DNA from 3 places in the Butyrivibrio sp. AE2032 genome. Region 1 is predicted to be linked to each of the others. Evidence: predicted binding sites of a transcription regulator. Region 1 holds the regulator's gene; each other region holds the start of a gene.

The links. The regulator Rex, encoded in region 1, represses fermentation and respiration genes when NADH is low (regulators of the CRP and FNR family bind a similar motif). The targets are predictions, from matches to a motif close to ATTGTTAANTANTTAACAAT.
Region 2: the regulator Rex is predicted to act here: its motif matches at 5,335-5,354, upstream of BO18_RS04950 (acetyl-CoA C-acetyltransferase).
Region 3: the regulator Rex is predicted to act here: its motif matches at 8,367-8,386, upstream of pckA (phosphoenolpyruvate carboxykinase (ATP)).

What each region holds. Positions count from the first base shown of each region.
Region 1 is NZ_JNLF01000003.1:2,681,973-2,692,723, reverse strand. Features, by position in the region: gene BO18_RS13600 (bifunctional ADP-dependent NAD(P)H-hydrate dehydratase/NAD(P)H-hydrate epimerase) at 1-580, opposite strand, end outside; gene BO18_RS13595 (hypothetical protein) at 630-1,292, opposite strand; gene BO18_RS13590 (redox-sensing transcriptional repressor Rex) at 1,305-1,949, opposite strand; gene BO18_RS13585 (methyl-accepting chemotaxis protein) at 2,097-3,818, opposite strand; gene BO18_RS13575 (trimeric intracellular cation channel family protein) at 4,465-5,445, shown strand; gene hslO (Hsp33 family molecular chaperone HslO) at 5,460-6,329, opposite strand; gene aguB (N-carbamoylputrescine amidase) at 6,375-7,277, opposite strand; gene aguA (agmatine deiminase) at 7,296-8,519, opposite strand; gene BO18_RS35635 (carboxynorspermidine decarboxylase) at 8,573-9,907, opposite strand; gene BO18_RS13550 (saccharopine dehydrogenase family protein) at 9,928-10,751, opposite strand, start outside.
Region 2 is NZ_JNLF01000003.1:709,086-719,836, forward strand. Features, by position in the region: gene BO18_RS04930 (electron transfer flavoprotein subunit beta/FixA family protein) at 1-750, opposite strand, end outside; gene BO18_RS04935 (acyl-CoA dehydrogenase) at 865-2,025, opposite strand; gene BO18_RS04940 (3-hydroxyacyl-CoA dehydrogenase family protein) at 2,157-3,029, opposite strand; gene BO18_RS04945 (enoyl-CoA hydratase-related protein) at 3,099-3,893, opposite strand; gene BO18_RS04950 (acetyl-CoA C-acetyltransferase) at 4,090-5,280, opposite strand; gene hpf (ribosome hibernation-promoting factor, HPF/YfiA family) at 5,483-6,013, opposite strand; gene BO18_RS04960 (C40 family peptidase) at 6,371-7,705, opposite strand; gene trxB (thioredoxin-disulfide reductase) at 7,797-8,738, opposite strand; gene ymfI (elongation factor P 5-aminopentanone reductase) at 8,837-9,559, opposite strand; gene BO18_RS04975 (response regulator) at 9,646-10,020, opposite strand; gene BO18_RS32445 (chemotaxis protein CheX) at 10,040-10,751, opposite strand, start outside.
Region 3 is NZ_JNLF01000003.1:1,358,349-1,369,099, forward strand. Features, by position in the region: gene BO18_RS08100 (PSP1 domain-containing protein) at 1-101, shown strand, start outside; gene BO18_RS08105 (tRNA1(Val) (adenine(37)-N6)-methyltransferase) at 88-828, shown strand; gene rsmI (16S rRNA (cytidine(1402)-2'-O)-methyltransferase) at 860-1,714, shown strand; gene BO18_RS08115 (LacI family DNA-binding transcriptional regulator) at 1,816-2,886, shown strand; gene BO18_RS08120 (ABC transporter substrate-binding protein) at 3,144-4,799, shown strand; gene BO18_RS08125 (ABC transporter permease) at 4,957-5,823, shown strand; gene BO18_RS08130 (carbohydrate ABC transporter permease) at 5,836-6,726, shown strand; gene BO18_RS08135 (alpha-N-arabinofuranosidase) at 6,785-8,290, shown strand; gene pckA (phosphoenolpyruvate carboxykinase (ATP)) at 8,556-10,169, shown strand; gene BO18_RS08145 (acyltransferase) at 10,277-10,751, shown strand, end outside.

The DNA of each region.
Region 1 (10,751 bases):
TTACGGTCATATCTGCCTTGACAGCAGCTTCAAAAACCTGGCCGGTATCAGCGCTTACGCCTGAGGGCATATCCACCGAGATCAGAAAAATATCTTTTCCCATTTCCTCTTTGCATTTCTCGGTATATTTAACTGCCTCCAGAGCATCTCCCACAAGAGGCCTGGAAAGCCCGATGCCAAATAGCGCATCAACTATGATATCAAAATCAAATCCGTTTTTTCGCTCCTGAAGCCCCAAAAAGGTCTCAGTTACAATACCGTACTTCTCAGCTATCCTCAGCTGTTTAAGAAGAAGGTCCGTGGTCTTGGTCATATCCCCAATAATGCACTGGGTAACAAGATATCCCCTGGTCTTTAGTATTCTGCCGATGCAGACTCCATCTCCGCCGTTATTGCCAACCCCGGCAAGGATCAGAACCCTGTAGGGTCTTACGGCGTTTCGCGCTTTTTTCCAATCCTCAATCCGGCTTACAACCTCAAGGGAAGCCCTCTCCATGAGAATAGCCGTATCAACGCCAAAAACCTCCGAGGTATTTCGGTCCATTATCTTCATTTCCTGGCTTGAAAGGGCGTATTTCAATTATTTATCCTCCCCAACTAAGTAAGGCTGCCACCGGGCAGCCTTTAATTCAATCCGTATACTCGCTCTCGTCCCCGGAAAGCGGCCTTCTGACTGGATGTCTTCTGTTCGGATCATATTTGATATCAAAGATATCGATGACCTCGGGACCAAATATCTGATGCATGTAGGAATAGAGATTATAGTTCTCCATTTCAGCTTCCTGGAGCCTTATGACGTTCTTCTTAAGCTCCACTCTCACTTTGGAGATCCACTCATCCAGGCCCTTGATGTATTCAGTATTTTCATGAAGGGTCTCGTAGCAGGCCTTCATGGTCTCAATCATAAGATTGTAGTCCACCTCATATATTTCCCTGGAGAGATCCAAAAGCTCGTCATCATATCCTTTGAGCTTATCGTTACACTCATTGATGAGCCTGGTTCTTTCAGATATTTCTTTTTCTATTGCAGGTGAATTGCCTGCCTTGTTGGCCTGATCCCTAAGGGGCACGATCTCGGAAAGAAGCGTCTTTTTAAGCTTCTTGATCCTCTTGGTCTCCATGCGGATCTTGCCGTCACGCTCAACTAAAGCATTCAGTTCATCCGCCAGCTTTTCAATCTCAGGGGTCATCTCTGTCTGGGTAAACAGCTGATGCCACTTATTGTCCAGCGTCAGGATAGGGATACTCTTCCCCTCCAGTGCGGAGCTGTACACTCTATCATCTCTAGCCATCAGTTTCTCTCACTACGGTCTAATAGTTTTTTCGTACCTGCTTATATTATACGATAATTTCATCAAACTGTCAGATAAATGTACATTTTCTACCTGAATATTGTTAGGAACATCCAGATCAACGTGGGCAAAGTTCCATATAGCCTTGATTCCACACTGTGCAAGCTTATGTGCCATAGGCACAGCCTGATCCTTAGGAATGGTAAGAACAGCGATTTCAATATCATTAGCCCTTACAAACTCCTCCACCTCATCGATGGGTCTTACCTCCACGTCCCTTATCATGGTTCCGTAAAGGTCAGGATTGCAATCGAAAGCTCCCTTGAACACAAAACCTCTTCTGGTGAAGTTGGTATAACCGGCAATGGCCTTTCCAAGGTGGCCTGCGCCGATGATGACCAGAGAGTGCTGTCTGTCGATTCCAAGGATCTTACTGATCTCGTCATAGAGATAGTTTACATTGTAGCCGTAACCCTGCTGTCCAAAGCCACCGAAATTATTGAAGTCCTGTCTTATCTGGGAAGCTGTGACCTTCATGATGTCTGATAGTTCCTGGGATGAGATCCTCTCAACACCCTTTTCCTTAAGGTCCCCCAGGTATCTAAAGTAACGAGGCAATCTTGAAATGACCGCCTGAGATATTTCTTTATCCGCCATAACAATCTCCAAAAAGTTATAAGTTTGTTAAGTAAAACACAATTACATTATACGGGTGCGTTAAATAAATGTCAATTCTGGAAAAGCACAAAAAATCCCCCAACCATGGGATTTTCAGGGCCGGGGGAAAAGAAATTTTTATGGTACTTATGGCTTGAAATAGCTGATAGTTTCCTGCATGTCTCCAGCCAGTTCCTGAAGCTTTCCAGCAGACTCTGTAATAATTGCAAAGGTTGCGTTAAGTTCCTGCATGGAGGCGTTTGTTTCCTCGGAAGATGCTGCATTTTCTTCGGAAATAGCTGACAGATCGGAAATGATCTCAACCAGCTTATCCTTTGCATTTGTCAGCTGTTCAATATGACCTGCAATAGAGTCAGTTGAATTGGATACGTTGACAACGTTATCTGCCATGCTCTGCATGTTGGACTTGGTGTCATCCAACTGCTCTGACTGCTGAGCAAAATTGGCATTGAGCTTCTGCATTACTTCTACTGAAGCCTCGGAATCAGCCACAAGCTTTTCAACGATCTTCTTGATCTCCTCAGCGGAATTACTACTCTGTACAGCCAACTGTCCGATCTCAGTAGCAACAACTGCAAATCCCTTTCCTGCATCTCCTGCTCTTGCAGCCTCGATGGAAGCATTGAGAGAAAGGAGGTTGGTCTGGGATGCGATCTCTGTGATAGCCTGTGAGAACTTGGAGATCTCTTTTGCTGATTCGTTTGTAGAATCTATGGTCTGACCGATTTCCTGAACGGAAGCCTGTACCTCTGTACTCTGGGAAATAAGCTTTTCAAGAGCTTCCATAGCAGCCTCACAGGAGGTCTTCATCTCACTTGCGTAAGCATTGAGTTCCTCAACGTTGTCAGATACTTCATCAATATCTTTTCCGATAGCCTGTGTATTTCCTGCTGCAGTCTCAACGCTCTCAGCCTGGCTTACAGCACCCTTTGAAATCTCATCTACTGCCTCGCTTACCTGGCTTGATGCGTTGGATGCCTGGGAAGCTGAGTCGGAAAGCTCCGCTCCAGAGCGCTTCAGCTCACTGGACATATCCATGGTTGTTCTGATAACTTCGCCAAGCTTTTCTGAAAGGGTCCTGGCACCATCTGCAAGAAGTCCGATCTCATCATTTCTGTCAATGGAGGTCTCATCAATATTGAGGTTCAGCTGACCCTGAGAAAGAAGTCCCAGTTCATCAGCGATTGCTCTCATCTTTCCGGAGGACTTGTTTGCAACAACAATACCAACCGTTGATGTAGCTATTGTAATGATAAGGGAAATGATCACCATCTGAATTATGATCTGCATGATCTTGGTCTTTACGGAATCACTCTCTCTTCCTGCAAATACCATTCCTACAGCAGTTCCATCGCTGTTGAACAGAGGTGCATAGTAACAATAATAGTTTTCAGAAGTACCTGCAGGAATAGCCTTTAAAAAGTATTCCTGTTTGCTTCCAATAACATGAGATTTAACCGTATCTGATATGTTATAGCCAATAGCTTTATTTCCACTGCTGTCCTTCAATGTGGTAACTACTCTCTCAGTACCATAGAAAATAGAGTACTCGATTCCGGTCCCAGCTTTGAGCTGATCCATGATTTCCTCATACTCTGCCATGATGTCTTCTTCGCCCTTATATACACGGCCATCCACCATGGACCAGTCGCCATCCCAGACATTCTCCATCTCGCTGCCAATCTGCTTAACCGCAACTTTCAGCTCTTCCTGAACCAAGTTGTTATAGGTTTTACTAATTTCAATACCACTCATGATTGTAAGAGCTGTGGCAACTGCTACAATAGCAGCAACTGCAGCAAATATGAGCTTTTGGATCAGTTTACCCTTTCTTTCTCTGATTTCCATGGAAGCCTCCTTATCTCAAAAACATATTCTGTATTATGTGACAACTTCCTCATAATATCATGAATTAATTATACAATTTTTCGTTGCATAAGCGCGCAGCTCTTTATTAAATTTTGATAAAAAGGATTCGGTTTTAAGGTACAGACGTGAGTACATGTTACCATTCACGGTTTGGGGAAGCGATGCCCACAGGGAAGGGGAGAGTCTGGGAAAGCCGCGAGCAACAACTAAAAACACAAAATCTGAGCGTAGCAGCAAGCTGAAGAATTCATGTTCCATAAGCATTAGCACCTTCCAGCCTGCCCACGGACCCCAGGACGGCTCCTGAGTTTTCTCAGCTGTTATTTCCATTTCCTCACCGTACGCAAACGAAACGTTTCTTTAACATTCCTGCAGTTTTTATAATATTACGCATGCTCGCTTGCAGGGCTTTATAATGATGCATGCCTCAAATGGTCATGGGGGTGCATTGCACCCAAGAGGGTTATGGAGCTACTCTCTCAAGGCGCGCTGGAAAACTATAATCTCTTACAGGTGACGAGCGCGCTTTGAAGAGATGGCTCCATAACCCTCTTTGTGCTCGCCTTGCGAGCCATGACCATTTTATTATACGTATATGAACAGCCCTGCTTCGGACATCTCTCGCATGCGAGTTAAAAACTGCATTGGAAAGCTAAGAAACTGGCGTTTGCTATTTGGAGGACTCGGAAATGAAAACAAGCAGCTTCAAAAGCCAATGAGCCGTCGGTCCGTAGGATGGAAGGTGCTAAGACTTACGACCATGAATTCCAGCGAGCCGGTCCGGGAAGATTTTGGTTTTTTTGTTGCGGGAAGCTTTCCCAGACTCTCCCCTTCCCTGTGGGCATCGCTTCCCCAAACCGTGAATGGTAACGAGTACATCGCTCCTACGGTTTACAAGCAGGAGAAAAAGGATTATCATTCAGAATGTTCGAAAAATAAGAAGAATCAGGTAATTAATATGAATTCAACCATTATGTCTTTAATAGAAAATGTAGGTCTTATAGCCTTTGCAATATCAGGAGCAGTTGTTGCTGCCAGGAAGGATATGGATATATTCGGAATAAACCTTTTGGCCCTTGTAACAGCCACAGGTGGCGGACTTATCCGTGACCTTATCATTGACAGGACTCCTCCTGTTATGTTTGTGACCCCATCCTATACCATTATCACCCTGATAACAGCCAATATCGCATTTCTGATCATGTACTTTAAAAGGCCTATCCCCAAGGGAATCACTCCCATCTATGACAGGCTTCTTTTCTGGCTTGACACCCTGGGCCTTGCAGCCTTTACCGTAGACGGTATCTTTGCAGGAATTGACGCAGGTTACGGAGATAACCTGTTCCTTATTGCATTTGTAGGAATCCTGACAGGAATAGGCGGCGGAATCATCCGCGATGTCTTCGCAGATAAGATACCCGCCGTCCTTATCAAACACGTTTATGCAATTGCCTGCATCGCAGGAAGTATCGTTACCGTGTTCCTATGGAAGTATACAGGAAACGATGTTCTGAGCACCGTGGCAGGATTTGTCACCATCGTACTGCTGCGCTTCCTCGCCATGCACTTCGAGTGGAACCTTCCAACTGTACATCTTCAAGAATAAAGTCTTCGTATCTTTTACTTTGCTTTCTCCTTAATTGCCTTAAGCTCATCCACTGAAAATGTGTAGGCCTTGTTGCAGAAGTGGCATTTTATCTCAATTTCTTTTCCTTCGTCGATCATGTCCTGGATCTCTTTCTTACCGATAAGCATCAGGGCACGCTCTACTCTGTCCTTGTCGCAGTTACAGTAGAAATCCAGGTCAAGTTTATCTGTGATCTCCACATCAAATCCATCAAGAACAATGTTAAGGAGTTCTTCCGGAGTCTTTCCTGCCTTTAAAATATCAGTAACTGAGGTGAACTTCTGAAGGTTCTCCTCAAGATGAGAGATGGTAACTTCATCTGCAAAAGGCATAAGCTGGATAATAAAGCCCCCAGCTGCTATTACTGAAAGATTCTCCCTCTCAACCAAAACACCCAGGCCTACTGAAGATGGTGTCTGCTCTGACTTGGTGAAGTAGTAGGTAAGATCCTCCGCCACCTCTCCTGAATAAAGAGGAACCTGACCCACGTAAGGCTCTTTAAGTCCCATGTCTCTGATAACAGTAAGAGTTCCCTCTCCGATTCCACCGCCTACGTTAAGGTGTCCGGAAGCATTGGGTTCCATGATGACGTAAGGGTTACTTACATAGCCCTTTACATGTCCCTGGTTATCCGCTGTTGCCAGCACTCCCTTAAGTGGTCCGTCGCCGTCCATCTTGACAGTAATAAGGTCATCCTCATTATCCATCATTGTGCCCATCATAACAGCACCTGTCATAAGCCTTCCAAGGGCTGCTGCCGCGATAGGTGAAAGACCGTGCGCCTTCCTTGCATACTCCGAAAGGTCTTTTGTTGTAGCAGCAAAGGCCCTTATCTGTGCATTTCCTGCTGTTGCTCTTACCATGTAATCCTTATATTCCAATTGTAATTCCTACTTTCTATTAACTATTTATCTTCCGGCTATTGCGCCGTAGCACTCCGGCCTTCTGTCCCTGAAAAGTCCCCAGGAAAGGCGATTTTTGAGATTCTCGTGGAAATCATACTCTGCATAGATGATCTCCTCTTTGTCTCTGGAGGCCTTCGCGATGCACTCTCCGGTCTCATCTGTAAGAAAACTTGTGCCGTAAAAGCAAAGGCTTGAGGACTGACCACCGTTCTCCTCGGAAGGAGTAACCACTTCAGTTCCAATACGGTTTGCTGCTGCCACAGGAATAATGTTGGCTGCAGAATGTCCCTGCATAGTCCTCATCCAGTGGCCTGAGCTGTCCACATTAAGAATGGGCTCAGAGCCAATAGCTGTAGGATAAAGAATAATATCTGCGCCTCCAAGTGTAAGACATCTTGCTGTTTCCGGGAACCACTGATCCCAGCAGATACCAATTCCCACTTTACCGTAAGCAGTATCAAAGACCTTAAAGCCTGTATTTCCTGGAATAAAATAGAACTTCTCCTGATAATAGTGATCATCCGGGATATGAGTCTTCCTATACACTCCTAAAAGCTTCCCGTCAGCATCTATCATCACCACAGAGTTATAAAGCTCATTCCCATCCTTCTCGTAAATACTGACGGGCATAACAAGCTGTAGCTCCGCGCAAAGCTCCTGAAAAAACTTTACCGCCGGGTTCTCTAAGATGTGAGTTGCCATCTCATAGTACTCATAGCGCCTCTCCTGGCAGAAGTACTTTCTCTCAAAGAGCTCAGACAAAAGAACTATCTTAGCCCCATTGGCTGCTGCCTCTCTGGTAAGTTCTCCCGCCTTTTCTATATTTCTTTTAACCTGCTCCTCATCTGATGGGGCCACTTCGCCGCATGCAAACTGGACGCAGGCAACTTTCACTTTGTTAGACATATTCAAATCCTCGATATATTAGTTCTCCGGAACCTGCTGGGTGATGCAGTGGATATTTCCACCACCAAGAAGTATGGCTCTTGCATCAATACCGATTATCTCTCTGTCCGGCAAAAGAGCTTTAAGTGTATCCAAAGCCGCCTTGTCACTATCCTCGTTTTTGCCGCCAAACTGTGGCACCAGTACAGCCCCGTTTATGAAGTAACAATTCACGTAGCTGGCAGCAAGGCGCTCTCCCACTTCACGGACATCCTCACCCTCTTCAAACTCAAAGTTCTTAAGGTCCTCTTCATTTACCAGAACAGGGTACTTGGGAATATTGAGCCTGTGCACTTTGAGCTTCCTGCCCTTTGCATCTGTAACACTCTCAAGATACTCAAGATCCTTAAGGGACATCTCGTACTGAGGGTCCTCTTTATTATCAGTCCAGGCAAGGACAACCTCGCCGGGCTTTATAAAAGCACATACATTGTCTACGTGCTCATTGGTCTCATCGTTGTAGATTCCATAGGGAAGCCATAAGACCTTCTCTACTCCAAGATATTCCTTGAGGTTTTCTTCTATCTGTTCCCTGGTCAGCTCCGGATTTCTTCCCATGCTAAGAAGGCAGCTCTCAGTAACCATGACAGTTCCTTCACCGTCACAGTGGATACTTCCGCCTTCAAGGACAAAAGGAGCAGCATCATAATAGTCAATCTCGCACATGTCACAGAAAGCCTTGGCTACTTTGTCATCCTTATCCCAGGAAGCATATAGGCCGTCCACCTCTCCGCCCCAGGCATTAAAGCTCCAGTTAACGGCTCTGATGTCCTGACCATCCTGTATAAGGAACGTAGGTCCCACATCTCTTGCCCAGGCGTCATCAGAATCTATAGGCAGCACAAGGCAACGGTCCTCAAAGCCCTCCTGATCAAGATCTTCAAGTCCCTGGATCTCATCGCCGTCCTTAGCCACCACGTGCTGTTCCTTTGAATAGCCTCTGGCATCGATGTAGTCTTCAATGATACCATCCACAAACTTCCTGGCTTCTTCCCAGTGTTCCCTGTCAGCTAAAAGATATAGATTCTCCCTTCGAAGGATCTCCAGAAAGATCTTTCCAAAGGCCTCAAGAGCCTCTGTTCTGTCTTTCCCCCAGCTTCCCGGTCTTGTGGGATAGATCATGATGGTTCCGTCATGCTTTGAAAACTCGGCAGGCATGAAGTAGCCGTCCTGTCTGGGTGTGTTATCTGTGATATTATTCATAGTTCTTTTCCCTCATGTACATTCGCAAAACGTATATGGGTCAACAGGTCCTATTACAATCTTGTCTTAAAATCCTCGTATCCAAAGTGCCTTAGCACTTCTACCTGACCGTCCTCCTTTAGAAGGGCAAGGTCAGGAAGTGGCATTCCATTAAAGGTGTTGTTCTTTACAAAGCTGTAGATTGCCATATCCTCAAAGTACAGCCTGTCTCCCACCTTCTTTTCTTCTTCAAAACTGTAATCACCGATGATATCTCCTGCAAGGCAGGTGCGGGAGGAAAGACGATAGGTGTAGTTCATCTCTCCGGGTTGCTCCGAACTCATAAGAGGTGGCCTGTAGGGCATCTCCAGTACGTCCGGCATGTGACAGGCAGCTGAGGTATCAAGGATAAGTACAGGCATTCTATCAGTATCTACCACATCCATAACAGTGGTTACAAGGTAACCTGCTTCTAAGGCTATAGCCTCTCCCGGCTCAAGATAAACATCTATTCCGTACTTGTCCCTTATGTAGCTGACAAGCCTTATAAGTCCTTCTCTGTCGTAATCCTCTCTGGTGATATGATGTCCACCTCCAAGGTTGATCCACTTGATCCTGTTACCCTCCTGGGTTGAAGTATATTCCTCATCAACTCCAGATGGAATGTCCTGGAAGCTTTTGCCTCCATCCAGGGCTTCCAGATCATCTATGGATTCAGAAGTGTCATCAAACTCTTCCTCATCATAGCCCAGAGCCTTATATACATAGCCGTCATAGTCCTCGGCTATCCTTGGCTGTGGGAAGAATCTAAAGAAATCTCTCTCCACCTTAAGGAAAGTCTCCTCAAGAGGTTCAAATCCCTGCTCACAAAGGTTATGGAAATGAAGTCCCTCAACTCCCTCAGGAAGCGTCTCTGGCATAAGGGCATTTCTTATTCCAAGCCTGGATCCTGAAGAACAGGGATCATAGATCTCCACAGTATCCTCAGAGCTGTATTCGGGATTTATACGTAGTCCCACGGAAAGTCTCTTTTCCTGTACTGCCTTCTCCCAGACGCTCCTGTGCTTCTCAAGCTGGGCCATGGAATTAAAGACGATGTGGTCGCAGATATTGCACAGCTCCTCCATCTCGTCATCCTTAAAGGCAGGCTCGTAGACGTGGTTCTCGCACTCTTTTTCCCTGAACTTAAACTCCTCATGGGCAAGTCTAGCTTCATAAAGACCTGAAGCTGTAGCTCCGGTCAGATACTCCGCAACTATTGGATAAGTCTGATATGCGGAGTAAGCCTTCTGGGCAAGAAGTATCTTGGCCCCGGACTTCTCCTCTATATCCTTAAGTATCTGCAGATTCTCCCTGAGTTTCTTCTCCACAATGACGTAGGCAGGGGAAGGAATTTCTTTTATGTTCATAATCACCTCACCAGGATTTATTATTCTACCTCTACTGGGTTCTCATCAACTACCCATGGAAGTCCGTATTCACCCAGCATATCCATGTATGGATCGGGATCAAACTCATCAGTTGTGTACACACCTGGCTTCTTCCACTTGCCCTCAAGAACAAGTGCTGTTCCGATCATGGCAGGAACGCCTGTTGTATAGCTGATAGCCTGGCTTCCAAGCTCCTTGTAGCACTCCTGGTGGTCGCAGACGTTGTAGATGTAGATCACCTTATCTTTTCCGTCCTTCTTACCACGGATAATGCATCCTATATTGGTCTTTCCAACTGTTCTTGGACCAAGGGATGCAGGATCAGGAAGAAGTGCCTTTAAGAACTGGATAGGAACAATATCTTTTCCCTCAAACTTAATAGGTGTTGTGGAGAGCATTCCCACATCCTCAAGGCATCTCATGTGATCCAGGTATGACTGGCCAAAGGTCATGAAGAAACGGATTCTCTTGATCTCAGGAAAGTTTCTTCCAAGGGCCTCAATCTCCTCGTGGTGCAAAAGATACATATCCTTCTGTCCAACTTCAGGGAAGTTATATTCTCTCTTGATCTCCATGGGCTTTGTCTCAACCCAGTGACCGTTCTCCCAGTAACTTCCGTTTGCAGAAACTTCGCGAAGGTTTATCTCAGGGTTAAAGTTTGTTGCAAATGCATAACCGTGATCGCCGCCGTTGCAGTCAAGAATATCTACTGTCTCGATCTCATCGAAATAGTGCTTCTTGGCATAAGCTGTAAACACGCTGGTTACGCCTGGGTCAAAGCCTGTTCCAAGAAGACCTGTGATTCCTGCATCCTTGAACTTAT
Region 2 (10,751 bases), 2.0 Mb from region 1:
AACTGCTTCATCTGCTGAATCAGGAGCAACCTTCTCGCCCTGGCCCTTCTTAACCTTATCAGAAGCCTTAGCGATCTGTGTAGGTGAACCCTTAAGTCCAAGATTTGAATCGTCAACGTCCTTAAGATCAGGTCTTCCCCAAACAGTAACGTCCTTTTCAAATGCATCAAAGATTCCGCCTGGTGTCATGTATCTAGGCTCGCCGAGCTCAGCAAGAGCTGTGATAAGGCAAGGCATCTTAGCCTCAACCATGTGATAACGATCCTCGAACTGACGCTTAACAACAACCTTCTTAGCCTTCTCGTCTACCTTGATCTCTTCAGCGTAAGAGATTACAGGAAGTCCAAGGTGCTCAGAAATCTGAGGGCCAACCTGAGCTGTATCTCCATCGATAGCCTGACGGCCTGTGATAATGAGATCATAATCAAGGTTTCTGAGTGCACCGGCAATTGTTGAAGATGTTGCCCATGTATCAGCGCCGCCCAGAACTCTGTCTGTTACAAGAACTGCCTTGTCAGCGCCCATAGCCATAGCCTCACGAAGAACTGCCTCAGCCTTTGGAAGTCCCATTGTAAGAACTGTAACCTCTGCGCCGTACTCATCTTTTAATTTAAGTGCTGCCTCAAGTCCTGCTTTGTCATCAGGATTCATGATTGCAAGCATTGCACCTCTATCCAATGTTCCATCGGGTTTGAACTTAACGCCGCCCTTTGTATCAGGGACCTGCTTAATGCAAACTACAACTTTCATTTTATTTTCTCCTTTTTCTATGTTTTCATAAGGAAGTTCGGCTCTCGTGCAAACGCACTCGCCCGAACAAAGTAGTACACCAGACTCGTGAAATACCTCGTCAGGTGATTACTTTTACTTCAGCAGTGCTCCAGAGATAACCATTCTCTGAACTTCAGATGTACCCTCGTAGATCTCAGTGATCTTAGCATCACGCATCATGCGCTCAACTTCGTACTCTCTGATGTAGCCGTATCCACCGTGAAGCTGTACAGCCTTTGTAGTTACATCCATTGCTACCTCTGCTGCGAAGAGCTTAGCCTTAGCAGCTTCGATTCCGTAGTAATCCTTATTTTTCTTAGCATCAGCTGCCTGATAAACAAGGAGTCTTGCTGCCTCACACTGTGTAGCCATGTTAGCAAGCTGGAACTGTGTATTCTGGAAAGCACCGATAGCTCTACCGAACTGCTTTCTCTCTTTTACGTACTCAACTGTTCTGTCGAGAGCACCCTCAGCAATACCAAGAGCCTGAGCAGCGATACCAATACGTCCACCATCAAGAGTGTGCATAGCGATAGCGAAGCCCTTTCCTCTTGCGCCAAGAAGGTTCTCAGCAGGAATGTGGCAATCCTGGAAAATAAGCTCGTATGTGGATGAACCACGGATACCCATCTTATTCTCCTTTGTACCGAAGGTGAAACCAGGAGTATCTTTCTCAACGATGAATGCTGAGAACTTCTTCTGCTTTCTGCCCTTCTTATCTTCTACAATATCTGTGTAAGCGAAGATGATGTAGATATCAGCTTCCTTACCGTTTGTGATGAAGCACTTTGAGCCGTTCAGGATCCACTCTTTACCGTCCTCTGTAAGAACAGCCTTTGTCTGAACGCCCTGAGCATCTGTACCAGCCATAGGCTCTGTAAGACCAAATGCGCCGAGCTTCTCGCCCTTTGCAAGAGGTACAAGGTACTTCTGCTTCTGCTCTTCGTTACCATATGTCATGATAGGATCGCAGCAAAGTGATGTGTGAGCAGATACGATAACTGCTGTTGTACCACAAACCTTTGCAAGCTCCTCTACACACATGATGTATGTAAGAGGATCACAACCCTGTCCGCCGTACTCCTTAGGAATCGGAATACCCATGAATCCGTACTTCTGCATCTTAGCAACAGTCTCTCTTGGGAACTCCTCTGTCTCATCAACGTCTATTGCATGAGGCTTAACTTCTTTTTCTGCGAATTCTCTGAAAAGAGCTCTTGCCATTTCATGTTGCTGATCAAGCTGAAAATCCATTTTTATTTCCTCCATCTGTATATAATTATATTAGTTCATAAGGAAACACTTGATACTACGGGCTCGTGAAATACCTCGCCTCGTATTCAAGTGTACCTGATCGCTAAGTTCGAAAAAACCTCGCTAAGCGCTCAGGCATCTGTAGGAACCTTGTTTCCGTCAGCGTAGTTGTAGAAACCGATGCCGGTCTTAACGCCGAGCTTCTTACCACGAACCATCTTACGAAGGAGAGGGCAAGCACGATACTTGGAATCGCCTGTCTCTGAGTAGAGAACATCCATGATTGCAAGTACGATATCAAGTCCGATGTAATCACCAAGCTCTAATGGTCCCATAGGATGGTTGCATCCAAGCTTCATAGCTGTGTCGATACCAGCGATATCTGAAACGCCTTCTGAGTATACGAAGATACCTTCGTTGATCATAGGAACAAGGATTCTGTTAACAACAAAGCCTGCTGCCTCGTTAACCTGAACAGGAGTCTTTCCAAGATCCTCAGAGATCTTCTTGATCTTGTCTACCATATCGTCAGGAGTGTTAGCGCCCTGGATAACCTCAACGAGCTTCATAACAGGAGCTGGGTTGAAGAAGTGCATTCCGATGATAGGCTTTGAAAGGCCTGAGCCAATCTCTGTGATTGAAAGTGATGATGTGTTTGAAGCAAAGATACAATCAGGGTTCTTTACGATGTTATCCTGAAGTTCCTTGAAGAGGTTCTTCTTGATATCCATAACCTCAAGAGCAGCCTCAACTACAAGATCAGCATCTGCACAGATGTCGTTAAGACCTGTCTGGATCTTACCTGTGATCTTATCAGCCTCTTCCTGAGTCTTCTTTCCCTTAGCAACCTGCTTATCAAGTCCCTTCTTGATCTTAGCGAATCCGCCCTCAGCGAACTCAGTCTTGATGTCGCAAAGATAAACCTTCTCTACGCTCTCAGCCTGAGCAAATGTCTGGGCAATTCCTGATCCCATTGTACCTGCACCAATAACAGCTACTTTCATGTTTGTTTCCTCCTAAATTTGTTTTTTATGTTTGCTCGCATGATACGCATGACTGCGCTCACGCTCTTATCATGCGTTTTTAAAATCTACAACCTTTTTCTTGGCAGGATCATCTTTCTTTCTGAGGAAGTTAGCCATACCTTCCTTCTGATCTTCTGTCTCGAAGCATGATCCAAAGAGCTTCTCCTCGATTACAAGTGCTGCATCGATGTCAACCTGACGGCCGTCATTGATTGCCTTCTTGCAAGCGCGAACAGCGATAGGAGCGTTGGCAGCGATCTGTCCTGCCATCTTCTCAGCTGCTGCAAGGAGCTCTTCCTGAGGATATACAGCATTTACAAGACCAATTCTAAGAGCCTCGTCTGCCTTGATGTTCTTTGCTGTGTAGATAAGCTGCTTAGCCATTCCGTCGCCGATGAGACGAGCCAGTCTCTGAGTTCCACCAAATCCAGGAGTAATTCCAAGACCAACCTCAGGCTGACCAAACATAGCGTTGTCTGAGCAGATACGAATATCGCAGCTCATTGAGATCTCACATCCGCCGCCAAGTGCAAATCCATTGATTGCAGCAATAACTGGAACAGGGAACTGCTCGATCTTACGGAATACGTCGTTACCCTTCTTACCGAACGCCTCACCCTCAGCCTTTGTAAGCGTGCTCATCTCTCCGATATCAGCACCTGCAACAAATGACTTCTCGCCAGCACCTGTAAGAACAACGGCTCTTACTGTGTTAAGATCAAGACCGTCAAATGCAGCCTCAAGGTCATCAAGAACCTGTGAGTTAAGAGCGTTGAGAGCCTCTGGTCTGTTGATTGTGATAACGGCAATCTTATCTTTTACTTCGCAATTTACAAAACCCATTTTTTCGCCTCCTTGAGTCATTTACAAAATCGTGTTATACGCATGACTTCGCTTCGCTCTCGTCATGCTACATACATTCGGAAATCGATCCGGTCATAAACTCCCGGATCTTTTTTCCTCATGTATGTTCGGGTCTTAAATTGAAGTAGTCTGCATCGTGCAAGCACAGCAGACTACTTCAGCTTAATCCCCTATATCACTCATACTTCTCTACGATAGTAGCACATCCCATTCCGCCACCGATACAAAGTGTTGCAAGACCCTTCTTAGCATCAGGTCTCTTAGCCATTGCATGAAGCAGAGTTACAAGAATACGGCATCCTGAAGCTCCAACTGGGTGTCCAAGAGCGATAGCTCCACCATTTACGTTAACCTTGCTCATATCAAAGCCAAGATCCTTAGCAACTGCAACTGACTGAGCTGCAAATGCCTCGTTAGCCTCGATAAGATCGATGTTGTCAAGTGAAAGTCCTGTCTTTCCAAGAACCTTCTTAGTAGCAGCAACAGGTCCGATACCCATAATCTCAGGCTCAACACCTGCAAGAGCTCCGCCTACCCATGTAGCCATAGGCTTGATACCAAGCTCCTTAGCCTTCTCTTCGCTCATAACAACAACAGCAGCAGCACCATCATTGATACCTGAAGCGTTACCTGCTGTTACAAGTCCGCCTTCCTTGCCTGAGCAGCATTTAAGCTTTGAAAGAGTCTCAACAGTTGTGCCGGCACGAGGTCCCTCATCAACCTTGAACTCTACCATTTCCTTCTTAACCTTTACAGGAACAGGAACGATCTCATCATCGAATGCGCCTGAAGCCATAGCCTTCTCGCACTTCTGCTGAGAATTAGCTGAGAACTCATCAAGCTCTTCTCTTGTAAGATTCCATCTGTCGCAGATATTCTCTGCTGTGATCATCATGTGATAGTGATTGAATGCATCTGTAAGAGCATCGTTTACCATGGTATCTACAACTGTTCCGTTGTTCATACGATATCCGAAACGTGCATTAGGAAGTGCGTAAGGAGCCATAGACATGTTCTCCATACCACCTGCTACAACTATATCAGCCTCGCCAGCCTTGATAAGGTCAGCAGCCATATTGACACAGTTAAGGCCAGAGCCACATACTACGTTAAGTGTTACTGCAGGAGTCTCAATTGGAAGACCTGCCTTGATTGATGCCTGTCTTGCAACGTTCTGTCCAAGTCCTGCCTGGATTACGCAACCCATAAGGACCTCATCAACCTGCTCAGGCTTAACACCTGCACGATTAAGAGCTTCCTTGATTACGATTGAACCAAGTTCTGCTGCGGGAGTATTGCTAAGTGCTCCGCCCATCTTACCGATAGCAGTTCTTACTGCGCCGGCTATAACTACTTTCTGTGCCATAAAATTACCTCCATTTTTTATTATCTTGTGATAACTTTTGCTCTGCAAAACAAGAGTGTTAAATTTTTGTCAGAACAGTTTTATTTTAGCACAGCACTTAGACAAATGCAACAAAAATAGCTCCCGGTTGGGAGCTATTTTATAAAAAATCCATAGATTGATATTTAATTAACGGAATACTATGTTCACCTTGCTGATATCATCAGATCTCAGGCTCGATCAAACCGTAGGTATTACCTTTTCTCTTGTACACTACGCTTACCTGATCTGTCTCTGCATTCATGAATACAAAGAAGTTATGACCAAGAAGTTCCATCTGAACACATGCATCCTCTGCATACATTGGCTTAGGATCAAACTTCTTCATACGCTCGATCCTGATGTCCTCTTCGTCCATGTAATCAGTCTCGATGTATTCCTTCTTGAAGTTACTGATCTCAGCCTGCTGCTTATCTACCAGTTTGCTCTTGTACTTCTTGAGCTGTCTCTCAATTACTTCCTCTACAAGGTCAATTGAAACATACATATCATTGCTTACCTGCTCAGCACGTATGATCTTGCCCTTAACAGGAATAGTTACCTCGATTTTATGCCTCTCCTTATCTACACTAAGTGTCACATTGGCATTGGTGTCGGGAGTGAAATACTTCTCAAGCTTTCCAATCTTCTCCTCAACTGCTGCCTTCAACCCGGGTGTTACATCAATATTCTTTCCTACGATAGTAAATTTCATGCAATCATCCCCTTTGCTGCGCTAGAATCAAGCGTTTTTAGTTATAGATATTATACCATACTATACGCGCCAAAATGCAAATAAATAATTGTAGCAGCATATACTTGTATTCTTTTTTGTGGACAATGTGGATAACTTCGTGTATAAGTGTGAAACATTGGGGACGTTATCAGTGAGCTATGAAGACTCGGAACCGCTACGCTTGTTCCCACTCTGTGCGTGAAGTGCAACGAAATCATAGATTTCTGCACTTCTGGCGTTGTTTCACGGCGTTCGCCGTATAGACATATAAAAAAGACATCGGAAACATGCCTGCATGTTTCTGATGTCTTTTTTTATATGTCTGCATAGCTCACTTTAGAAGATACGTCTTACAGCAAGAATTGTTCTGTAGTTAGCATCCGAAACCTTGATACCTGTCTTAGCCGTAGATGCATGTACGATCTGACCATTACCGATGTAGATAGCTACATGACCTGAATAGCATACGATATCACCAGGCTGTGCATTTGCAAGTCCATCAACAGCTGCACCAACAGATCTGTCACCACCGGAAGAATGTGGAAGACTTACACCAAAGTTATTATATACACTCATTACGAATCCGGAACAGTCGGCTCCGTTTGTAAGAGAGGTTCCACCGTAAACATAAGGGTTACCAACAAACTGAAGTGCAAACTGTGCAACAGCAGATCCGATAGAGCTTGTAGCTGTTGTGTAAGATCCTGCAGAGTTATAACTCTTAGATCCTGAAGAGCTTGTGCTCTTTGATGTATTTGACTTAGCAGCCTTGTTAGCAGCTTCTCTTGCTGCTTTCTCCTTGGCAAGACGAGCTTCCTCTTCTGCCTTGGACTCAGCCTTTACGAACTCAGTAGAAAGGGTTACATAGTCAAGTGATACATAACCATCACCTTCCTCGATACTAACCTTAACCCATCCGTCCAGCTCTTCCTCAACAACAAGCTGATCCTCGATAGGAACGAGACCAAGAACCTCAGCATCAAGGCTTGGGCCTCCTCTAACCTTAAGGGTTGTAGTTGTTACAGTAGCGATTCTGGTTCCTACTTCCTTAGCAAGATCAACGGCGTCATCACCGGTTACACAGTACTCGCCCTTAACATAACCTTCAACTGATCCTGACTTGATCTTGTACCAGCCGTTTTCCTCCTCGATGAAGGTACCAACTGACTTATCGTAAAGCTTACCTATGATCTCGCCATCCTCCTCACTTGGAAGATCACGAACGTTTACATAATCATTAACCTTAGCAATTACAAGAGTCTTGAAGAGCTCTTCCTCAGAATCTTCTTCCTCTTTATCCTCACTGCTTGTAGCTTCAGCATTCTTAACCACTGCACCTGTAGCACTCTGAATATCTGAAAGAATGCTGTCTGTTACTGTAGATGCCATTGGTGTTACGTTTGTAACTGTATCACTTGTCTCAACTGTCTCAAAGAGACTTGATACTGCACTGGTACTTGAAGAACTCTCTGTCTCTGCCTTCTCGGTCTCCACTGTTTCCTGGATACTTGAAAGGGAAACCTGGTTGCTTCCCAGAGCATATGTTATACCTGCCTGAGGCAGAACACTGGTTACTTTATTAGATGAAGCGTAAGCGTCAATTCCAAAGCTAGTAAATGTCACTGCAGCCGTCATAGTAAATGCGGCAAGCTGCATAAATGGCTTATTCAAAACTAACCTCCAAAATATTACGAATTTGTTACATCTTTTTAAAAATATACGCCACACTTCATGATTTGTCAAATTAATTCTAAAATCTTTATTAATTTTTCGACTTTCCAACCATGAAATCTTGTACAGAAGTTACGGCATTTGCACCGTCTGCAACAGCTGTAACTATCTGTCTTAAGCGCTTTTTACGGGAGTCACCTGCTACAAACACGCCAGGTGCTGAGGTTGCACCATCCTCACCTGCGATGACATACCCCTGCTCGTCGCAATCAATCAAAGAAGCAAAAAGATCTGTTGATGGGTGGATTCCGATAGCCACAAATATTCCATCAACTGCAAGATCACTCTCTTCCTTCTTCTTAACATTTTCGATATGAAGGGTTGTAACCTTATCCTCACCCTTTATCTCTTTTACAACGCTATCCCAGATAACTTCCACGTTAGGGATCTCAAAAAGCTCATCCTGAAGGATCTTGGTAGCTCTAAGCTCATCTCTTCTGTGGATGAGGTAAACCTTCTCAGAGAATCTTGAAAGGAAGATTGCATCCTCAACAGCCACATCTCCGCCGCCGTTAACAGCAGTGATCTTTCCCTTATAGAAAGCACCGTCGCAGGTTGCGCAGTAGGATACGCCCTTTCCGATATACTCCTCTTCTCCAGGAACGCCAAGCTTTGAATGATGTGCCCCGGTAGCCAGGATAATGGTGTGTGTCTCATATTCCCCGGCATCTGTCACAACTTTATAAACGGGAAGCTCAGTATCTGAGCCAGCCTTTACACATTCAACAGAAGAAACTGTTCCGTCAGCAAACTCTGCTCCGAGCTTGTCTGCATGCTCTCTGAACTTCATAGCCAGATCAAAGCCGTTAACCCCAGGGATTCCCAGGTAATTATCAACCTCATAGGTATCGATTATCTGTCCTCCGCTGACAGGATTCTTTTCTATAATAAGCATGTTAAGACCGGCTCTCTTGGCATAAACAGCAGCTGAAAGACCTGCAGGACCTGAACCGATGATTATAAGATCGTACATATAAAAACCTCCTTTTGGAATCAAAAACAAATTAAATTGTGTGCAATTGAATATTACCACATCTTCACGAAATGTAAAGCACTTTTTTCATTTTATCGTTAAATCCAGCCTCCGTCCAGGGTTATCACCTGTCCTGTAAGATATTCCGGAGCATTACTTAACATCAGCGCCAGCTCGGCAACCTCCTGTGGTTTTCCCATCCTTCCTGCAGGAATCTCCTGACAGAGCTGCTCCAGGTCCTCATCAGACAAGTGTTTCCTGTTCATATCCGTGTCAATTACTCCGCAGGCAATGGCGTTGACCTGAACGTTGCTTGGAGCCAGCTCCTTGGCAAGCGCCCTGGTAAAAGAGTTTACTCCGCCCTTTGAAGCTGAATAGGCGACCTCACAGGATGCTCCCACACTTCCCCATACAGACGAAATATTGATGATCTTCCCCTGCTGTTTTCTGACCATACCGGGAATAGCAAGTCTGCAGGTGTAAAAGAGAGAGTCCAGATTTGTACCCATAAGATTCTTCCAGTCCTGCACCTCCATGTCGGTCAAAAGCCCCAGCCAGGCTACGCCTGCGTTATTTATAAGGACATCAATCTCGCCGATCTCATCAAACAGCTTTTTTACTGCATTCGGATCTGACATATCGCATTTGTAGGCGCTACATCTAACGCCGTACTCCTCAGTCAGCTCATCGGCGTATTCGCTGAGGATATCTATATTCTCTTTACATGTAAGGAACAGTTTGTCCTTATTATTGGCAAAAGAGTTTGCGATGGCATATCCGATTCCTCTTGAAGCCCCTGTAATCAGCACCTTTCTGTACATAAATCCTCCTGTGTCCAAAGCAATAGGGACGGTTCTTAATGGTCTGAACCCAAAGAACCGTCCCCAATATCCATCTTTCTTATCAATCAGTCTTTCGCCTGCTCAGCAGCCACATGTTCCAGAGCCTCAAGCACAGTCTCTTCCACAAATGGCTTAGCTACAAACTCTGCTGCTCCAAGCTTTACGGCTTCCATCATCTTTTCCTTCTGGCCTGCTGCCGTCACCATTATGATCACAGCATCAGGATGAGCCTTCCTTATCTGCTTAAGAGCCTCAATTCCGTCCATCTCAGGCATTGTGATGTCCATGGTCACAACATCAGGCAAAAGCCTGTCATAAAGCTCCACAGCCTCTTTTCCATTGATGGCTTCTCCGGTAACCTCATAACCTGCCTTATCCAGAATATCCTTAAGGACCCTTCTTGATGTTCTCGAATCGTCAACTACCAATACACGCTTCATATCATGCCTCCTGTGACCTTCAGCCAATAGAAATATCTTTTGACGCTGCAATGATATACTTCACTTCGCCGCCACATACATATATCGGCATAACCACCATCTCTTCGCCGGTAGCTTCTGCAAAGCTCACGGAAAAGTTCGGTGGATCAAGATCGATCCGAACGTCCTGCTTGCTCTCTTCAGTTGCGTACAGACCATTTATACAGTTGATAAGCTCGCAGCTGGCATCCAGTGCGTCTTCCCTGGTCTCTATAAATTCTTCTTTTGTATAAGCTATAGCCAGCTTACGAACATCCTCATACTTGCCGGATATAGCCACGGCACCGTTTTGCTGACCGTGGAAGGTCTGATATCCAAGCACTTCGTCCTTTATTGCACTACTGGTATATGTCTTTCCTATATAAACGTGATTGTCCACCAGGCGATACATATTCTTAATGCCCATGGCCAACATTTTCCGAACGGTGGGATCACCAGTGTGAAGAAAAACAGGCACTGCCTGCTCCACATCTCCTGTCTTCAAAGCCGCCATGTCACTTTCTGTAAAGCCGTTTTTTCTCTGATAATCATCCTCGGCAATTTCAAGCTGTTCCATGGTAAGGAAACCGAGGTCCACTACCGACTGAAGGAAAGCGAGATACGTATTGCCCTGAAGCTCCAAGAGCCTTGAAACCTGTGTTTCAGAAAGATATCCCTTTTCGATGGCGATATCTCCAAAGAGTTTATCCATA
Region 3 (10,751 bases), 1.3 Mb from region 1:
GCGGAAAGAAGAATTCTCAGGAAGATGCAGAGATGAAAGAGCTGGAGAAGCTTGAGAAGATTGAAAAACAGGAAGGAAAATCCAAGCTTGGGGACAATTGAACTTAAAGCTGGAGAGCGACTGGATGATCTGCAAAGGAACGGTTATAAGATCATTCAGGATCCGGAGAGATTCTGTTTTGGAATGGATGCAGTTCTTTTATCCGGATTCGCAAGTGCGCCGGAAGGCGGAAGGGTATTGGACCTGGGGACAGGTACAGGGATCATACCTATTCTGATGGCAGCTAAGACAAAAGCTGCATCGCTGACGGGGCTTGAGATTCAGGAGGAGAGTGCTGATATGGCGGGGCGTAGCGTCCTGCTAAACGACCTCCAGGACAGAGTTACAATTGTACAGGGTGACATTAAGGAGGCAGGGCAATTATTTGACGCTGCCTCTTTTGACGTGGTTACAAGTAATCCACCTTATATGATAGGTGGCCATGGACTAAAAAATCCGGAAGGGCCGAAAGCTATAGCAAGACATGAGGTACTTTGTGACCTGGAGGATGTGGTAAAGGCAGCAGCAAAGCTCTTAAAGAGCGGTGGAAAGTTCTATATGGTACACAGACCCTTCAGACTATCGGAGATAATGGTGGTGATGCATCAGTACAAGGTGGAGCCTAAGAGAATGCAGCTGGTGTACCCATACGCTGACAAGGAACCTACCATGGTCCTCATAGAAGGGGCAAGAGGCGGAAGGCCAAGGCTTACTGTTGAGAAACCGCTGATAATATACGAGGCACCAGGCAAGTACACTCAGGATATTTACGATATTTATGGATATTGAACCTTAGATGAGGCTGTTATAGGAGAATATTATGGCTGGTAAATTATATCTTTGTGCGACGCCAATTGGAAATTTGGATGACATGACCTTCAGAGTTTTGGAAACCTTGAAGAGTGTTGATCTGATCGCAGCGGAAGATACAAGAAACAGTATCAAGCTTTTGAATCATTTTGATATACATACCGAGATGACCAGTTATCATGAATACAATAAGTATGACAAGGCCCAGTGGCTGATCCAGAAGATGCAGGAAGGAACTGATGTGGCGCTTATTACGGATGCCGGAACTCCAGCTATTTCTGATCCGGGAGAGGTGCTGGTGGCAGAATGCCACAAGGCAGGCATTATTGTTACGTCGCTTCCAGGGCCGGCAGCCTGTATTACAGCCCTGACCCTTTCAGGACTTCCAACCAGAAGATTTTGCTTTGAGGGATTTCTGCCTTCTGCGAGTGAGGATAAGAAGGGCAGGAAAAGAATTCTCGAGGACCTGAAGGATGAGAGCAGGACCATGATCGTCTACGAGGCTCCCCATCATTTGAAGACTGCACTGGATGACCTTTATGAGACGCTGGGCGACAGAAGGATATCTATTTGCCGTGAGCTCACCAAGAAATTTGAAGAGGTGAGACCAACCACTATTTCCGAGGCGATTTCTTTTTATAAAGAAAACGAGCCCAGAGGCGAGTATGTGCTTGTGATCGAGGGCAAGAGCCTTGAAGAGCAGGAGGAGGAAAAAAGACTTTCCTGGCACGAGTTGAGTATCGAAGATCACATGAAGTTTTATGAGGATCAGGGAATCTCTCACAAAGATGCCATGAAGAAGGTGGCAGCAGACAGAGGCGTGGGAAAACGAGAGATTTATCAGGCGCTTTTGAGTGATCAGTAGTATTAAGTAAAACGTTGCATCGCTATATATTTACAACAAGGAGCTTTATGATATAATGATTTGGTAAAAATGGTAAAATTTATTCCAGAGGTTTTAGATAGGTGCCAAAGAAAAAATCAGAGGGTTCCATAACAATTAAAGATATAGCTGCGCTCAGTGGTGTTTCCATCTCCACAGTGTCTAATGTGCTTAATGGCAGGACCAATAAGGTCAGCAAACAGGTCGCAGATAAGATACTGAACGTGATGAAAGAAACCGGGTATAAACCCAATACCCTGGCAAAAAATCTAAGAGCCACTTCCACAAAGACAATAGGTGTCATCGTGGAGGATCTTGTAATATTTACTACATCACCGATAGTTGAAGGCCTGATGCATCGCTCCGAAGAAGCAGGATACGATGTTGTCATTGAAAATATGCGCCTGTTTGGACGGTGGAGCGATGAGTGGATGCATGATGATGCCCTTTTCAGGTCCGCGCTAGCTACTGTGATGAACAAAATGGAATCCATGAACGTGGATGGCATTGTGTATATTGCAGGCTATGAGCATGAGGTTGTTCTTACAAATGTGCCGGAAGACGTTCCAATAGCCGTTGTTTATGCCAGCAGCATGGACCCAAAGATTCCATGCTTTAAGCTTGACGATGAGCAGGGCGGATACATGTCCTATAATTATCTGCATTCAAAGGGGCATTCTAAAATAGCGATCATTTCAGGAGAAGCGTCCAATCTTCATACAGTAAATCGTCTACGTGGAATTCAGAGAGCGATGTTTGAGGACGGAGTTCTCTTTGATCCTTCATATGTTGTTCACCAGTCCTGGAACAAGGCGGGGGGCTACAATGGAATGCAGCAGTTAGCCAGCAAAGACTTTACAGCAGTGATCTGTTTTTCTGATCTTATTGCTTCGGGCGTGTATGAGTATTTGCTGGAACATGATATGAAGCCGGGAAAAGACCTTTCGATAATAGGTTACGACAATCACGAGGTTTCCAAGCTCCTTTCCCCGACACTGACAACTATTGCTTTGTCTCTTGAGAAGATTGGAGAGGCAGCGGTTTTGTGGGTTATACAAAAATGCGAGGGCGAGGATGTAGATAGCGCTGACAATATGGAGGTGAGGATCCCCGGAGAACTGATCGAGAGAAACTCGGTTATAAAAATAAATTAAGAAAAACCTTAAAAGCCGCGATAACAGTTGCTTTGAATGATTTATTTGGAAACTCGGTCAAAGCCGCTGCTATCGCGGTTCTTTTTGCTGTTTTAAGTGTAACGTTTCTATAAACATTAAACGTTTTCTGTGCAAGATGCACAAATTTGCACATTCAATATGGAATTAATTGACTATTGACTATAAAAACACGTAAAAATATAATACAAATATGCAAGGTGTAACGATACACCATATTTTTATAGGAGGATATGAAAATGGGTATTAAAAAACGTTTATTGGCCATGGGTATTGCCGCTACTACCTTACTGGGTACTCTGACAGCGTGTGGTGCACAGGAAGCTGCACCGGCAAGTGGCGGCTCAGCAACTGAGGCAACAACTGAAAAAGCCGAGACTGGTAGTGCTGAGACTACTACTGAAGCAGCTCCAGAAGGCGACGCAGCACAGGCAGCTATTGACGCCAGAAAAGCAGCAGCACAGGAGAGCGGAGAGTATCAGAAGGTAGTTGTTTCTTTCTTTGACTGGACAGGAGCACCTGCCGGTATAGACAGAGTTAATGAAGCAATCAGTGAGCACACAAGAGAGACTCTTGGTCTCGATGTTGAGCTTCTCATCATCGACTCTGCTGCTTATACAGACGATATCAAACTTATGCTTTCTTCTGGTGAACAGGTAGATCTCTTTTCTACTTGCGGACCCGGATACATGACTTGTGTTAACAATGGATATACAGCAGATCTTGAAGAAAATGATCTTCTGGCTACATATGGTAAGGAACTTAACGAGCTTATCAGACCTGACTATCTGGATGCCTGCAGAGTAGGCGGCAAATTATACGGAGTTCCACCAATCAAGGACTATGCTATTCAGACAGCATGTATTCTTATCGGTAAAGAATATCTTGATGGCGCAGGCTATGATCTTTCCAAGTTCAAGACTGATGACCTTGGATATTACAAGGCTACCTGGGATGATGTAGATGATATGTTTGCAGCAATCCATGAAGCTTTCCCTGACAAGACTGTTTACTCCACACAGGACAACCTTCTTACACAGGGAAGCTGCGTAGATAATATTGCCGGTGATTACTTCGGAACACTTCTTGATCCTGCTAACAGCTTAAAGATTGAAAATGTTTATGAGTCTGATCTTTTCAAAGAGTGGGCAGACAGAGCATACAGATGGAACCAGGCTGGATATATTTCAGGTGACGCTATGAGCGATAAGACTGGTGCTTCTGCAAGAATTAAGTCAGGCGCTTATATGGCAATGATGGCACAGGCTAAGCCTGCTTATCAGAACCAGATTAACGGTGAGTGTGGAAGAGATATGGTGATCTTTGATGTAGGTGACAGCTTCATGTCATCATCAGCTGTATCAGCATTCCCTTGGTGCATGAACCAGGCTACAGAGGATCCTGTAGCAGCTATGCAGGTATTAAATGCTCTTTACACAGATCCAGTTGTTGCTAACCTCGTATGCTGGGGCCAGGAAGGTGTTGAGTATAAGGTTAATGCTGATACATCAATCAACTGGGCAGATGGAGTAAACGCAGACAATTCAGAGTATTATCCTAACGTTCTCTGGATGATGCCAAACCAGTATGCAGCTCATGTTTGGGAAGGCGATCCTATTGATGTAGGTGAGCAGACAGCTAAGTTCAACGATAACTGCCCTGTAAAGTCTAAGGCACTTGGATTTACCTGGGATAACAGCGATTACGTTTCAGAGTTTACAGCTCTTAAGAATGCTTACGAAGAGTTCGGACCTCAGGTTGTATACGGATTCGTAGATCCTGAGACAGGACTTAAGCAGCTCAATGATGCACTTAAGGCTGCTGGACTTGAGGAATACATGACTGCTAAGCAGGCAGCTCTGGATGCATGGGCATCAGAGAATGGTATTAACTAAACTGAAAGCTTTGAATAACTGATTAAAAGAGCCAGCTGATTATTCGTAGCTGGCTCTTATACTAAAAAATGGTGTCAAAATGAGTAAAAAGAACAATTCGCAACCAAGTAAAAAGACATTGAAAAGAAGATTTATCCGGTACATTCCTTTATACATCATGGCTTTACCGGGGCTAATATATCTTTTTATAAACAATTATATGCCGCTCCCAGGCCTGGTTCTGGCGTTCAAGAAATACAATGCCAAGAAGGGCATATTTGGATCGGACTTTGTAGGCTTTAAGAATTTTAAATATCTGTTTGCTACCAAGGATGCGTTTATCATCACAAGGAACACGATATGCTACAACCTGGCATTTATCGTGGTAAATACGATACTGGCGGTCTTTGTGGCAATCCTTCTTGCTGAAATGACATCCAAGATAAAAAATCTCTATCAGTGCCTTATTCTTTTGCCGTTCATGATCTCCATGGTAATTGTAAGCTACCTTGTTTATGGATTTTTGTCTACTGATAACGGATTCATGAACAATACGCTACTGCCTCTTTTTGGAAAAGAGCCTGTCAACTGGTATATGGAAAAGAAATATTGGCCATTCCTACTGACATTTGTTAATGCCTGGAAGGTAATTGGCTACAACTCCATAATCTATATTTCAACAATTTTGGGAATAGACAGGGGAATATATGAGTCTGCAGCGATTGATGGTGCAGGAAAGTGGATGCAGATCCGGAAAATTACAATTCCTCTTCTTAAGCCAACAGTAATAATGCTTACACTGCTTGCTATTGGACGAATTTTCTATTCGGACTTTGGTCTGTTCTACCAGGTTCCTCAAAACCAGGGTGCACTTTTTGCAGTGACAAACACCATTGATACATACGTATACAGAGGTCTTTTGGAGCTGGGAGATATGTCCATGGCTTCTGCAGCAGGTCTGTATCAGTCATTGGTTGGCTTTGTGCTGATTCTTGGAGCCAACTATATGGTAAGCAGAATCGACAAAGACAGTGCATTATTTTAAGGAGCAGGATAGATGAAGGACGAGCAAAAATTTCAGATAATTGCACATGCTGTGATGATATTGCTATCAGTATTTGCAATTCTTCCTATGATTTTAATGGTGGTAAGCTCTTTTACCGATAACGACGTACTGATTGCTGAAGGATATAAATTCTGGCCTTCGAAGTGGTCAGTCTACGCCTACGAATACATTTTCAGTACAGGCAATTCCGTAGTTAGAGCATATGGAGTTTCAATAGTACTTACGCTGGTGGGAACTATTTTGTCTTTGACCATAACGACGATGCTTGCCTACACGATTTCCAAGGCGGATCTGCCGGGCAGAGGGCTTATCACATTTGTAATTGTGTTTTCAATGCTGTTTAATGGAGGACTGGTTCCTACATACATCATTTATACAAATGTATTCAACATTAAGAATACCTTTGCAGCACTTCTGATCCCTGGTCTGTTGATGAATGGATTCAACATCATGCTGATGAAATCCTACTTTGTATCCAGTATTCCGACGGAGATCCTGGATGCAGCCTTTATTGACGGAGCGGGCGAAACCATGACTTTCTGGAAAATCGTGATTCCGCTTTCTAAGCCAATAATGGCGACAATTGCGCTGTTTGCAGGTATAGCCTATTGGAATGACTGGATGAATGGTTATATCTATATAACGAAGAGAACAGATCTATACTCAGTTCAGAACCTGCTCAACAGAATGATGCAGAATATTCAGTTTCTGTCCCAGTCCAGTTCAAATGTGCAGAACGCGACAGCGGGTCTTTCGGCAATTCCTCTTGCGTCTGTAAGAATGGCAATGGCAGCGGTAGGTATTCTGCCTATCATGGTGATGTATCCTTTCGTTCAGAAGTATTTTGTAAAGGGCATTACTCTGGGCGGTGTAAAAGGTTGATCAGAAGTTGAACATAGAGAAGGCTTTAGAACACAAACTTTAGCAGAAAGAGAATAATATGACTAAACTATATATTAATCCGAACAGAAAAATGGGCCACATTAACCCTGAAATCCAGGGACATTTTTCGGAGCATTTGGGAAGATGCATATACGGGGGATTGTATGTGGGGGAGAATTCAGATATTCCCAATGTAAACGGAATGAGAAAAGATGTGGTTGAAGCTCTTAAAGAGATGAAAATACCTGTTCTTCGCTGGCCGGGGGGATGTTTTGCTGATGAGTATCATTGGAAAGACGGCATAGGAAAAAAAGAAAACAGGAAAAAGATGATCAATACTCACTGGGGCGGAGTAGTTGAGGACAACAGCTTTGGTACCCATGAGTTCATGGAGCTTTGCAGACAGCTTGGGTGCAAACCATATATCAACGGAAATATGGGTAGCGGTACTGTCAGAGAGATGAGTGAATGGATTGAATACATGACTCTTGATGGAGTTTCACCCATGGCAGATCTGCGAAAGGAAAACGGACAGGAGAAACCATGGAAGGTCGACTACTTTGGCGTAGGAAATGAAAACTGGGGATGCGGCGGAAATATGCTCCCTGAGTACTATGCTAATGAGTACAGAAGATATCAGACTTATCTCAGGAATTACAGCAAGGATCATTCCATATTTAAGATTGCCTGTGGACCCAACTCCGGCGACTATGAGTGGACAGATACCGTAATGAAGACCTGTTTCAAAAATTGTGGACCGAACCATGGCTTTATGGATGGTCTGTCGCTTCACTATTACACGGTACCGGGACCCTGGGAAAATAAGGGCTCAGCAACTGATTTTGATGTGGAAAGCTACTACCTCACACTGAAAAAGACACTGTTTATGGAAGAACTTATCTCAAGGCACACAGCAATCATGGATAAGTATGATAAGGATCATGAAGTTGGTCTTATTGTTGATGAGTGGGGAAACTGGTTCGATGTTGAGCCGGGCACAAATCCGGGATTCTTATATCAGCAGAATACTATAAGGGATGCGCTTGTTGCTGGAATAAATCTCAATATTTTCAATAAACACTGCGATAGGGTTAAGATGGCTAACATTGCACAGATAGCCAATGTTCTTCAGTCAGTGGTTCTTACTGAAGGCGAGAAGATGGTTAAAACTCCAACATATCACGTGTTTAATATGTACAAGTATCATCAGGACGCAGAGCTTGTGGAAAGCTCAGTTGAAACAGAACTCGTGGGAGTTGAAAAGGATAATATGGTACCAAACCTCACAGAATCTGCATCTTTAGATAAAGATGGTGTTCTCAACATTACGCTTACAAACCTTTCGGCAGATAAAGCTTATGATATCAGCGGAATACTGGTAGATACAAATTGTAAGTCGTTACAGGCAAAGATCCTTTCTGGTAAGATCAATGATCATAACACATTTGATGATCCGATGAGAGTAAAGACTGAGGAATTTAGTAATATTAAGCTTGCCAGTGGCAATCTGGAATTCACAATTCCGTCCAGCAGTGTAATGCTCATTCAGGTTCAGACCATATAAAGAAAAAAGAAGCAGAAGCTGAGGAAAACAGCTTCTGCTTTTTACAGTAATTTTATATATAATTTGCACTAAAAATCTTGTGAAAAATTTGACTTTGTAGTATAAATGAAGTATCGGCGCTAGTTTGCCGACATTTTTCTAGTGCATCTGCGAATTATCTGTATATTATATTTGCTGGTGTCAATATTCCGACAGGAACACTGATGACAGCATACGACATCAGATTATTCGTACAAAAAATTATAAGAGAAAAGAGGTTAACTAAATGGCAAACATCGATTTAACCAAGTATGGAATCACTGGTACAACTGAGATCGTCCACAATCCTTCTTACGATGATCTTTACACAGAGGAAATGAAGCCTGAACTTACTGGATACGAGAAGGGCGTTGACACAGAGCTTGGCGCTGTAAACGTTATGACAGGTATCTACACAGGTCGTTCACCTAAAGATAAGTACATCGTTATGGACGAGAACTCAAAGGACACTGTATGGTGGACATCTGACGAGTACAAGAATGACAACCATCCTATGAGCGAAGAGGTATGGGCAAAGGTTAAGGAGATCGCTAAGAACGAGCTTTGCAACAAGAGACTCTTTGTAGTTGACGCTTTCTGCGGAGCTAACAAGGACACTCGTATGGCAGTTCGTTTCATCGTTGAGGTTGCTTGGCAGGCTCACTTCATTAAGAACATGTTCATCGTTCCTACAGAGGAAGAGCTTGCAAACTTCGAGCCTGATTTCGTAGTTTATAATGCTTCCCTTGCTAAGGTTGATGACTATAAGGCACTTGGTCTTAACTCTGAGACTTGCGTAGCATTCAACATCACAAGCCGTGAGCAGGTTATCATCAACACATGGTACGGCGGAGAAATGAAGAAGGGTATGTTCTCAATGATGAACTACTACCTTCCTCTTAAGGGAATTGCTTCTATGCACTGCTCAGCTAACACAGATATGAACGGTGAGAACACAGCAATCTTCTTCGGTCTTTCAGGAACAGGTAAGACAACACTTTCAACAGATCCTAAGAGACTTCTTATCGGTGATGACGAGCACGGCTGGGACGACAACGGAGTATTCAACTTCGAGGGCGGCTGCTATGCTAAGGTTATCGGGCTTGATAAGGATTCAGAGCCTGATATCTACAACGCTATCAAGAGAGATGCTCTTTTAGAGAACGTTACAGTTGACGGCGCTGGAAAGATTGACTTTGATGATAAGAGCGTAACAGAGAACACTCGTGTATCTTATCCTATCAACCACATTAAGAACATCGTTCTTAACGTACACCCTACATCATCAGGTCCTGCAGCTCAGAACGTTATCTTCCTTTCAGCTGATGCTTTCGGAGTACTTCCTCCAGTATCAATCCTGACACCTGAGCAGACACAGTACTACTTCCTGTCAGGCTTCACAGCTAAGCTTGCTGGAACAGAGAGAGGAATCACAGAGCCTACACCTACATTCTCAGCTTGCTTCGGCCAGGCATTCCTTGAGCTTCATCCTACAAAGTACGGTGAGGAGCTCGTTAAGAAGATGCAGAAGTCTGGCGCAAAGGCTTACCTTGTTAATACAGGTTGGAACGGCACAGGCAAGAGAATCTCCATCAAGGATACTCGTGGAATCATCGACGCAATCCTTAACGGTGATGTAAACAAGGCTGAGACAAAGAAGATCCCGATCTTCGATTTCGAAGTTCCTACATCTCTTCCTGGAGTTGATCCTGCAATCCTTGATCCTAGAGATACATATGCTGATGCTTCTGAGTGGGAGACAAAGGCTAAGGATCTTGCAGAGAGATTCATCAAGAACTTCAAGAAGTATGAAGGCAATGACGCTGGTAAGGCTCTTGTAGCAGCTGGCCCAAAGCTTTGATCTGAATCAGATAATTTATAAAACAAATGAGGCACTACGTCTTTTCTGACGTAGTGCCTTTTCGTATAATACTATTAGTGATTTTCGGGAGGGTTTGAACATTTCTTATGGAGAAGAAAAGAGAGTACTATCTGGATATTGCCAAGGTTGCATCCATGATAGGGGTTATAGTGGTTCATACAGGTGCAATAAGCTGGTATGAGGCACCATTTGGGGTTTATCCCTGGGGAGTATTAAATGTTTTTGATATGCTGGGAAGGTTCAGTGTCCCGGTCTTTTTGATGATCAGTGGATATCTGTTTTTAAACCCGCAAAGACCGGTAAATTCCTCTGATATATTCAAAAGATACATACCAAGACTTCTTTGTGCATTCTTTTTCTGGTCGTTTCTGTATGCGCTTATTACCAGCGGCTTTATGACCTCAAGATCCTTAGCAGGCGGTGTCGGAGAAAAGCTTTTACATGATACATCGGCGGGAAGATATCACATGTGGTATATCTTTACCATAGCAGGGCTTTATATCATTACACCTGCGCTAAGGCCGGTGGCTGCGGACAGAAAGGCCATGAGATATTTCCTGT